Regions from separate parts of the Cupriavidus sp. 22TCCZM04-2 genome, predicted to be linked through region 2. Evidence: predicted binding sites of a transcription regulator. Region 2 holds the regulator's gene; each other region holds the start of a gene.
What was found. Region 2 encodes sigma-54, which starts transcription at its own class of promoters, with help from an activator protein. Its sites were predicted from a motif close to TGGCANGNAANCTGCTTT; they were not measured.
Positions count from the first base shown of each region.

Region 1: the regulator sigma-54 is predicted to act here: its motif matches at 1,640-1,657, upstream of AC3FKG_RS25640 (PQQ-dependent methanol/ethanol family dehydrogenase).
Region 3: the regulator sigma-54 is predicted to act here: its motif matches at 1,816-1,833, upstream of AC3FKG_RS17595 (pilin).

Region 1 is NZ_JBYOJS010000023.1:10,756-14,027, reverse strand. It holds gene AC3FKG_RS25650 (histidine kinase) at 1-907, shown strand, start outside; gene AC3FKG_RS25645 (response regulator) at 904-1,524, shown strand; gene AC3FKG_RS25640 (PQQ-dependent methanol/ethanol family dehydrogenase) at 1,721-3,272, shown strand, end outside.
Region 2 is NZ_JBYOJS010000004.1:244,419-247,690, reverse strand. It holds gene hpf (ribosome hibernation-promoting factor, HPF/YfiA family) at 118-471, opposite strand; gene AC3FKG_RS09050 (RNA polymerase factor sigma-54) at 521-1,999, opposite strand; gene lptB (LPS export ABC transporter ATP-binding protein) at 2,099-2,899, opposite strand; gene lptA (lipopolysaccharide transport periplasmic protein LptA) at 2,929-3,272, opposite strand, start outside.
Region 3 is NZ_JBYOJS010000011.1:114,537-117,808, forward strand. It holds gene AC3FKG_RS17580 (helix-turn-helix domain-containing protein) at 1-622, shown strand, start outside; gene AC3FKG_RS17585 (hypothetical protein) at 631-1,101, shown strand; gene AC3FKG_RS17590 (lysozyme) at 1,098-1,664, shown strand; gene AC3FKG_RS17595 (pilin) at 1,889-2,365, shown strand; gene AC3FKG_RS17600 (hypothetical protein) at 2,424-2,654, shown strand; gene AC3FKG_RS17605 (XRE family transcriptional regulator) at 2,745-3,023, opposite strand; gene AC3FKG_RS17610 (hypothetical protein) at 3,056-3,220, opposite strand.

The sequences.
Region 1 (3,272 bases), on a different contig from region 2:
CGTGCTGTTGCTGGGCTGCCTGTCATGGCTGCTGCGCCGGGCGCTTGCGCCCTTGCAGCAGATTCTCGACGCCATTGGCCACTACGAGCGCAAGGACTACAGCCTGCGCCTGCCCGCCATGCGCATCCGCGAACTGGATCAGGTGCGCCGCGCGCTGAACCACCTGGCCGGCGCGCTGGCGCATCACCAGGCCGAGCGGCGCGCCCTGAGCCGCAAGCTGCTGGACGCGCAGGAATGCGAGCGTGCGCGGCTGGCGCGTGAATTGCACGACGAGTTCGGCCAGGTGCTGACCGCCATGCGCGCCGATGCCACCTACCTGGTGCGCAAGAGCGCGCACGCCCCAATGCTGCAGATCGTGGCCAACGACCTGGCCGGCCATTGCGCCCGGATCCAGGACGAAGTGCGACACCTGCTGCATCGGCTGCGCCCGCATGGCGCGCAGCCCGACGGACACGTCGCCTGCGTGGCCCGGCTGCTGCAGGACCTGGTGCGCGGCTGGCGTGGACAGCCGGGCCAGTCGGTGAGGCTCGATTGCGCCGTCGATCTTGGCGGCGCCGTGCTGGGGCCGGACCTGACCTTGACGCTCTACCGGATGACGCAGGAGGCGCTGACCAATGTCATGCGCCACGCCGGCGCCAGCCGGGCGTCGATCTGCATCGCAAGGAATGGTGACCAGGTCTGCTGGTGTGTGGAGGACGACGGCGCGGGCATCGGCAACATCGACGCAGCCCTGCAGCGCAGCCATGGCCTGCGGGGCATGCAGGAACGCGCCTGGGCGCATTGCGCCACGCTGCTGGTCGGGGATGCCGAACGCACCGGGGATAGGCGCGGTTGCCGGGTGAGCGCGAGCTTTCCGCTGCCCGCGCCCGAGCCATCACCGATGCAGGCACGGAGCCAGCCAGCATGAACACGATCGATGTGGTGATTGCCGACGACCACGCCGTGGTGCGCACCGGCTACCGGCGCCTGCTCGAACTGGACGAAGGCATGCGCGTGGTGGCGGAGTTCGGCGATGGCGATGCCGCCTACGACTGGCTGGTCCGTACACGGGCTGACGTGCTGATCCTGGACCTGTCGATGCCGGGCCGCGGCGGCCTGGAGATACTGCAGCGGCTGGGCGTGCGTGTGCCGGCGCTGCGCACGCTGGTGTTCAGCATGCACGACAGCGCTGCCGTCGTGATGCAGGCGATGCGCGCCGGCGCGGCGGGCTACCTGACCAAGAGCAGCGCCCCCGACGCACTGGTGGACGCGGTACGCAAGATCGCGGCGGGGCAGCAAGTGCTGTCCGATGACATTGCCGGTTTGGCCGACATGGGTGCGCAGCCGCCGCATTTCGCACTGTCGCCGCGAGAGTTCGACCTGTTTCGCCAGTTCGCGCGCGGCACCGCAATCGAGGACGTCGCCGCGCATTTCTGCCTCAGCACCAAGACCGTGGCCAACTACCAGACGCTGATCCGCAAGAAGATGGGGCTGGCCAACCGCGTCGAGATGCATCGCTATGCGGTGGCGCACGGCTTCGGCTGATCGCGGCCAATGCCGGTTGTTCAGTTCCGGAGCAGGTGCAACGCCATGTTGCGTGCTGACACAGCCCCCACGCCACCATGCGGCGGGAAGCGGCGGGTTGGCGCCGAAAACCGATTGGCATGGGAATTGCCAAGTGGGCCACTGGTTGCGGCGCAGTGGCGCACCGGTGGAAACGGAAAATAACGAGGAGAAGACAATGAGGACGTTACGAGTAGTGATGGCAGTGGCGGCGGCCGTGGCCACGCTGGCCGCGCAGGCGGCGGTGACCGATGCCATGATCGAGAACGATGCGAAGAGCCCCGGCGACGTGTTGTCATGGGGCATGGGACCGCAAGGCCAGCGCTATTCCGGGCTGACCCGCATCAACACCAGGAATGTCGGCGACCTGGTGCCGGCGTGGTCGTTCTCGTTCGGTGGCGAGAAGCAACGCGGGCAGGAAGCGCAGCCGCTGATCCACGACGGCAAGATGTTTGTCACGGCGTCGTACTCGCGCATCTACGCGCTGGATCTGAAGACCGGCAGCAAGCTGTGGAAGTACGAGCATCGGCTGCCGGAGGGCATCATGCCGTGCTGCGACGTGGTCAACCGCGGCGCGGCGCTCTACGACAATCTGGTCATCTTCGGCACGCTCGATGCGCAACTGGTCGCTCTCGACCAGAAGACCGGCAAGGTGGTGTGGAAGGAGAAGCTGGCGGACTATGCCGAGGGTTATTCGTACACGGCAGCGCCCCTGGTCGTCAAAGGCATGGTGCTCACGGGCATTTCGGGGGGCGAGTTCGGCGTGGTCGGCCGGGTCGAGGCGCGCGATGCCAAGACGGGGCAACTGGTATGGTCGCGCCCGGTGGTCGAAGGCCACATGGGCTACAAGTACGACAAGGACGGCAACAAGACCGAGAACGGCGTGACCGGCACCCAGAACGCCAGCTGGCCCGGCGAGACCTGGAAGACCGGCGGCGCCGCCACCTGGCTCGGCGGCACCTATGATCCGTCCACGGGGCTGGTCTATTTCGGCACCGGCAACCCCGGCCCGTGGAACAGCCATATCCGCAAGGGCGACAACCTTTACTCGGCGTCGACCGTCGCCATCGATCCGGCCACAGGGAAGATCGTCTGGCACTACCAGAACACCCCGAACGACGGCTGGGACTTTGACGGCGTCAACGAGTTCGTGACCTTCGACCTGGACGGGAAGCGCATGGGCGGCAAGGCCGACCGCAACGGCTTCTTCTATGTCAACGACGCGACCAGCGGCAAGCTGGTCAATGCGTTCCCGTTCGTGAAGAAGATCACCTGGGCCACCGGCATCGACCTGAAGACCGGCCGGCCCAACTACATCGACGAAGGCCGCCCCGGCGACCCGGCCGGCGGCACCGACCCGAAGAAGGGCAAGTCCGTGCTCGCCGCGCCCGGCTTCCTGGGCGGCAAGAACCAGCAGCCGATGGCATACAGCCCGCAGACGGGCCTGTTCTACGTGCCGGCCAACGAGTGGGCCATGGATATCTGGAACGAGCCCGTCAGCTACAAGAAGGGCGCCGCCTACCTCGGCGCCGGCTTCACCATCCATCCGCTGAACGAGGACTACATCGGCGCGCTGCGCGCGATCAACCCCAAGACCGGCAAGATAGTCTGGGAGGTCAAGAACAACGCGCCGCTGTGGGGCGGGGTCATGACCACTGCCGGTGGACTGGTGTTCTGGGGGACGCCGGAAGGCTTCCTGAAGGCCGCCGACGCCAGGACCGGCAAGGAGC
Region 2 (3,272 bases):
TTGTGTCCAGGACACGCGCAAGGCCAGGGCTACAGATGCAAAAAAGCCGCGCTACATGGCGCGGCTTGCTTTATCAGTCCTGTTTTCAGTGCCCAGCCTTGCGACTGGCAGGCTTGATTATTGCTGCTGTAGTTGAGCCTCGGCCATCTGGTACTTGACCGCTTCACGGTCGTGGCCTTGCACGCGATCCTTGTAGCGAATCACCTGGCGGTCCAGCTTGTCGACGAGTGCGTCGATGGCCGCATACAGGTCTTCGTGATGGGCTTCCACAAAAATGTCCTTGCCCCGAAGGTGCAAATTGATTTCCGCGTACTGACGCCTGTCCTTTTCCTTGTGATTGTCGACTGAGAGTAGCACGCTGACGCCAATGACTTGATCGAAATGCCTGACGATACGCTCCAGCTTCGTTTCCACGTACTCACGCAGCGGAGGCGTGATGTCCAGGTGGTGTCCACTGATCTTGAAGTTCATAGCGCTTCTCCTTCTGAAAGAGCTGCACCAGGCAGGCGGTGCAACTCGGCTACAAAGTCTTGCGGAGATTGACAGCAGGGATCTTCAGGGCTTCGCGATACTTGGCGACGGTACGGCGCGCGACAACGAAGCCTTGTTCACCCAGCAATTCGGCAATTCGGCTGTCGGAAAGAGGACTCCTCGGGTCTTCGGCTCCTATAAGTTGCTTGATCAAGGCGCGGATCGCCGTTGAAGAAGCCGCCCCACCGGTTTCGGTGGAAACGTGGCTGCCAAAAAAGTACTTCAGTTCGAAAGTACCCATCGGCGTTGCCATGTATTTATTGGTCGTCACCCGGGATATGGTTGACTCGTGTAATCCCAGTGTATCGGCAATCTCCCGCAAAACCAAGGGGCGCATCGCGATTTCCCCGTGCGTGAAGAAGTTCTTCTGACGCTCGACAATCGCCTGCGAAACTCGCAGGATCGTGTCGAACCTTTGCTGGATATTCTTGATCAGCCAGCGCGCTTCCTGCAGCTTTTGCTGCAGCCCCGCGGCACCGGATTCACCCTTGGCGCCGCGCAGGATCTGCGCGTACATGTCGTTGATGCGCAGGCGCGGCATCACATCCGGATTGAGCTGCGCGATCCAGCCGCCGCCGCTCTTGCGCACGAATACGTCAGGCACCACGAAGTCCGCTTCGGGGCGGCTGTATGCGTGGCCTGGGTAGGGCGCGAGCGAGCGGATCAGTTCATGCGCGGCCTTGAGCGCCGCTTCATCCACCTGCAGTGCTTTTTTCAGGCGCGTGTAATCGCGTACGGCAAGCAGTTCAAGGTGATGGTTGACGATCGAGAGCGCCAGTTCGCGCTGCGGATGCTGCAGCCGGCGCAGCTGCAGGCTCAGGCATTCGGCCGCGTTGCGCGCGCCCACGCCGGGCGGGTCGAAGCTTTGCAGCAGCGTGAGGATCGCCTGCAGTTCGTCGACCTCGAATTCGAGTTCCTCGGGCAACTCGGAGCAAATCTCGTCGAGCGACGCGCTCAGGTAGCCATCGTCGTCGAGCGATTCGATCAGGAAGATCGCCAGGCCCTTGTCGCGAGTCGAGATCTTCAGCGGCGCGAGCTGCTCCATCAGGTGTTCGCGCAGGGTGGGTTCGGCGTCGCGCAGCTGCATGGGCGTCTTCTCGTCGTCCTCGCCCTGCGGGCGCCGCGCGAAATCGTCCAGGCTCCAGTCGCTGCCGTAATCCTCGCTACCGCTGTCGCTATAGCTCTCATCCTCGCTGCCCGGGCTGCTGGGGTTCGCGTCGCTGTTGCCCTGCGGTTCGGCCGGTGCGGGCGCGGGTGCGCTCTGCAGGTTGACCGAGCCATCGGCCGCCACGCGCAGCGGGCTGTCGATCCAGTCGTTTTCGCGCTCCAGCAGCGGGTTTTCCGTCAAGGCCTGCTCGACTTCCTGCTGCAGCTCAAGCGTAGAAAGTTGCAGCAGCCGGATCGACTGCTGCAGTTGCGGCGTGAGTGCCAGATGTTGGGAGAGACGGAGCTGTAGCGACGGTTTCATGCGACCTATTCTATGCGCATCCAACCGATGTTGGAACGGAAATTGCTATCGCTGATGCTGCCTGATCGTCTCTGCCAAGCCCACCTGCCGCCCCCGGCTTCACATGCGGAAGTTCTCGCCCAGGTAGACGCGGCGCACCGACTCGTTGGCGATGATTTCGTCGGGCTGGCCCGATGCGAGTACGGTGCCTTCGCTGATGATGTACGCGTGGTCGCAGATGCCAAGCGTCTCGCGCACGTTGTGGTCGGTGATCAGTACGCCGATGTTGCGTGCCTTCAGGAAGCTGACGATGCGCTGGATTTCGCCGACGGCGATCGGATCCACGCCGGCGAACGGTTCATCAAGCAGGATGAAGCGCGGCGAGGACGCCAGCGCGCGGGCGATTTCCACGCGGCGGCGCTCGCCGCCCGACAGCGACAGCGCGGGGTTGTTGCGCAGGTGGGCGATCTGCAGGTCGTCCAGCAGCGTATCGAGGCGGCTGTCGATCTCGGCCTTAGGCAGCGGCTTGCCGTTGACCAGCTGCAGCTCCAGCACCGCGCGGATGTTCTCTTCCACATTGAGCTTGCGGAACACCGACGCTTCCTGCGGCAGGTAGGACAGGCCCATGCGCGCGCGCTCGTGGATGGCCAGGCCGCTTATGTGCTGGCCGTCGAGCACGATATCGCCCTCGTCCAGCGCGACGAGGCCCACGATCATGTAGAACGACGTGGTCTTGCCCGCGCCATTGGGGCCGAGCAGGCCCACCACCTCGCCGCTCTTCACCTCGAGCGACACGTCCTTCACCACCGTGCGAGACCCGTAGCGCTTCTTCAGGTGGCGCACGACCATCGTGCTGCTGTCGGCACGGGCGTCGGGAGCGGCGGAAGCGGGCGTGGGGGCGAGCATTGCGGTATCGGTCATGGTGGCGGTGATGCGTTCGGGCGCGTGATTCAGGGCTTGCTGGACGGCGCGGGTGCCGACCTCAAGTCGAGGGGCGGGCTGGCGGCCGCACCGCTGGCCTCCTGGCGCGGCGAGAGCACGGCGCGCACGCGTCCCGACGGATTGCCGGCCGACGTGTTGTCGCCGCCGCCGGCGGCGGTGTAGAACTCGTTGCGGCTGTCATAGGTCAGGACCGCGCCGCGGATCTCGTCGACCAGCTTGGCGCCCTGCAGCCGCGCCATGCGCGCGTGGCCGATCAGCTTGGACAGTTCCTGCTTGCCGTCGTATTCGATGCGGTCGCCCCAGCCGTCCATGTACTCGTCCACGCCTTCACGCTTCTGGCGGATATAGGCCT
Region 3 (3,272 bases), on a different contig from region 2:
CGGCATCGTGAACCAGCTCGGGGACTTCTTGCACAGTGACGGCATGCTGCCGGTTACTCCGACCAGCCACCACGTACTGGATCAGGACGGGCGATTCGCAAAAATCGTGGCGGCTGCCATTCGCGTGCTGCGTCGCATGGTCGAGTTTGCCTTGTGCCATCACGAGCGCGTGGTGGTGCTGATGGCCGAGGGGAACCATGACCTGGCGTCGAGCGTGTGGCTGCGTGCGCTGTTCAAGGCGATCTACGAGAACGAGCCGCGGGTGACGGTGATCGACAGCGAACTGCCGTATTACGTCCACCAGCACGGCACGACGATGCTCGCGTTCCACCACGGGCATCTGAAGAAGAACGACCAGTTGCCTCTGCTGTTCGCGGCGCAATTCGCCCGCATATGGGGCGCGACGACTAAGCGGTACTGTCACGTCGGCCACCGCCACCACGTCGATGAGAAAGAGCACAGCGGGATGACCGTCATCCAGCACTCGACTCTCGCGGCACGGGACGCCTATGCGGCGCGCGGCGGATGGTTCTCTGAGCGACAGGTCACCAGCATCACCTATCACTCGGACTTCGGTCAGGTGGCGCGCAACACCGTCACCCCCGAGATGCTGACCCTCTAAGGAGCCCCATGTTCTCAGCCATCATTTCGTTTCTCGGCGGCAGCGCCTTTCGCCTGATTTGGGAGCAGATCAGCAGCATGTGGACGAACTATCAGGACCACAAACACGAGCTGGAGCGCATGCGGCTGCAGGGCGAGCTTGACGCCGCGGCGCACGAGCGCAACCTGGCGTCGATCAAGCTGCAGTCCGAGCTAGGCGTGCAGACCATCCGCGTGCAGGCCGAAGCGGATCTCGCGCGCACCGACGCCACCACATTCGGCCAGGCAGTCGTCGCCGCGATGAAGCCGACCGGCATCTATGCGGTCGACCTGTGGAACGGAATCGTGCGGCCGGCTGCCGCGACCATCGCGCTCGGCCTGTGGTGCTTCGCGCTGCATGAGGCTGGCTTCAAGATGGGCGAGTGGGACCGCGAGCTGGTGGGCGTGATCCTCGGCTTCTTCTTTGCAGTGCGCGTGCTGTCGAGCCGGGGCAGGGTATGAACTGCGTGACCTGGTTCCTCGGATTGTTCAAGCCTGCGGCCGTCACCGAGCCCCCGCCGGGTGTTGTACCGCCGGCCGGGCCCGAACCTGTGGTGGACGCCCCGGCGCCGAAGGACTTCAACACGCTGGCGGTCGAGGTAGCGGCTGCGCTGGCACGGCGCTTCGAGGGGCTGTACCTGGTCCCGTACCTGTGCCCGGCCGGCGTGCCGACGATCGGCTACGGCGCCACCTACTACCCTGACGGCAGGGCGGTCACGCTGAAGGATGCGCCGATCACCCGTGAGCGCGCGGAGGAACTGCTGCTGTGGATGGTCCGCACAGTCTATCTACCAGCGGTACTGAAGCTGTGCCACGGGATCGACACGCCCGAGCGACTGGCCGCGCTCATCGACTTCACGTTCAACCTCGGCGCGGGCAATCTGTCAGCCAGTACGTTGCGCCGGCGCGTGAATACTGGCCGGTGGGAGGACGTGCCAACCGAGATCCGCAAATGGAATAAGGGCGGCGGTCGCGTGCTCCGCGGGCTGGTGCTGCGGCGCGAAGCGGAGGCCTCACTCATTTGAGTTATGTGACAAAAATTGTCATCCTGTTTGATCGACAACATGACAATTTTTGTCACTCGACGAACAGACAAAGGGTGACGATTTTTGTCTCGGCATCGATGGAGTGACAAAAATTGTCACTTTTGGGCCGCTTTACCTCATTTGAGGTACCTGGCACGCCTCATGCTCCCATCCCCCGCAGCAGCAAAAGTGCTGCGTAACTCAAAAACTCTAGGGGTCATGTCATGATGAACAAAGCGCGCAGGATGGGAAAACGGGTACAAAAGGGCTTCACGCTGATCGAACTGATGATCGTGGTGGCGATCATCGGTATTTTGGCTGCCATCGCCATTCCGCAGTACAGCGATTACAGCTCGCGTTCCAGGGCGTCTGGCGCAATGGCTGAGTTGAACGCCGTAAAGCTTGGTGTTGCCATGTGCCTGCAGGAAACCGGCACGTTGACCGGCTGCGACATGGGCGCTGCTAACGGCTACGTTCCGACGCCGGCAGTCACGAAGAACATCACCGTCGTGACGAGCGTCACCAATGGCATCATCAAGGTGACCACGGGCGCTACGGACACTGCCAGCCCGCCCGCTCAACTGACGATCATCGATACGCCGACGCTGGGTGCTGGCGCTGCGAACATGACCTGGACCAACACGGGTACCATTTGTAACGTCACCCGTGGTCTGAAGTCGGGTCAAGGCGATTGCCCGTAATACGGCGCTGTTTTAAGCCAAGGGCGCCTTCGGGCGCCTTTTTCGTTTGGAGTAGAAAGTGCCTTTGCCGACCAACGAGCAGCTTGTTGAATCGCTCGACAACGAACTGATGGATCTGCTCTATGAGCGCTTGAAGCTGGCCGCGTACCTACCGGTACCGAGCACACCTGCCGAGATCCACCAGGCTGTGCAGCGCATGCGCGGGATCGCGGCAATCTACCGTGTGCCGCCCGAGGTGGGTGAAGCAATGGCACTGGCGATCATCGAGGCCAGCCGGCGGAAGCCGTAAGGCAGAAAAGCAAAAAGGCCCGCTGATGCAACACTAGACTCTTCGAGGGGTCAGTATCACGGCGGGCCTGCCGACGAATCGGCACACAGATTATTCCGCGCCGCCAGCACCTTCGTCAAGGTCAACGTCGGCGCCGATCTCGCGCATGCGCGCCAGCACGCGCGTCATCTCGGCCTCAGTGAGCGCCAGGCGCGCGGCGCCAAAGAACAGCATCTGCGGGGCCATCTCGCGCGGCTGAGCGCCGCCGGTGTACTTGCGCCACTGCTGGCCGCCGGCCACGCCGAATAGCTCGGCCATCTGCTCGCCAGTGCGGTCGAGATCGTTTTTCAGACGCTGCAGGTCTTCGGGCTTCGGTGGGGTATAGCGCATAGAAAAAACCCGCCTTGCGGCGGGCCTTGGAGTTAGAAGAACAGTTTGGCGGCAGCCAGCGCCGCGCCGAGCCATGCCGTTGCCCAAATCACCGGGTACCAGCGGGTTTCGCGCTGGAGCTTCATGGCCTCGGCGTTGAGCTTGATCGTCTCGGCCATCAACTTGCCGATCTCGGCTTCAGTCTTCAGGATGTCCAAGGTCTTTTCCATTTCGTCGTCCTTTCGGGATGTCGGGCGGCGCGGCGCGCTA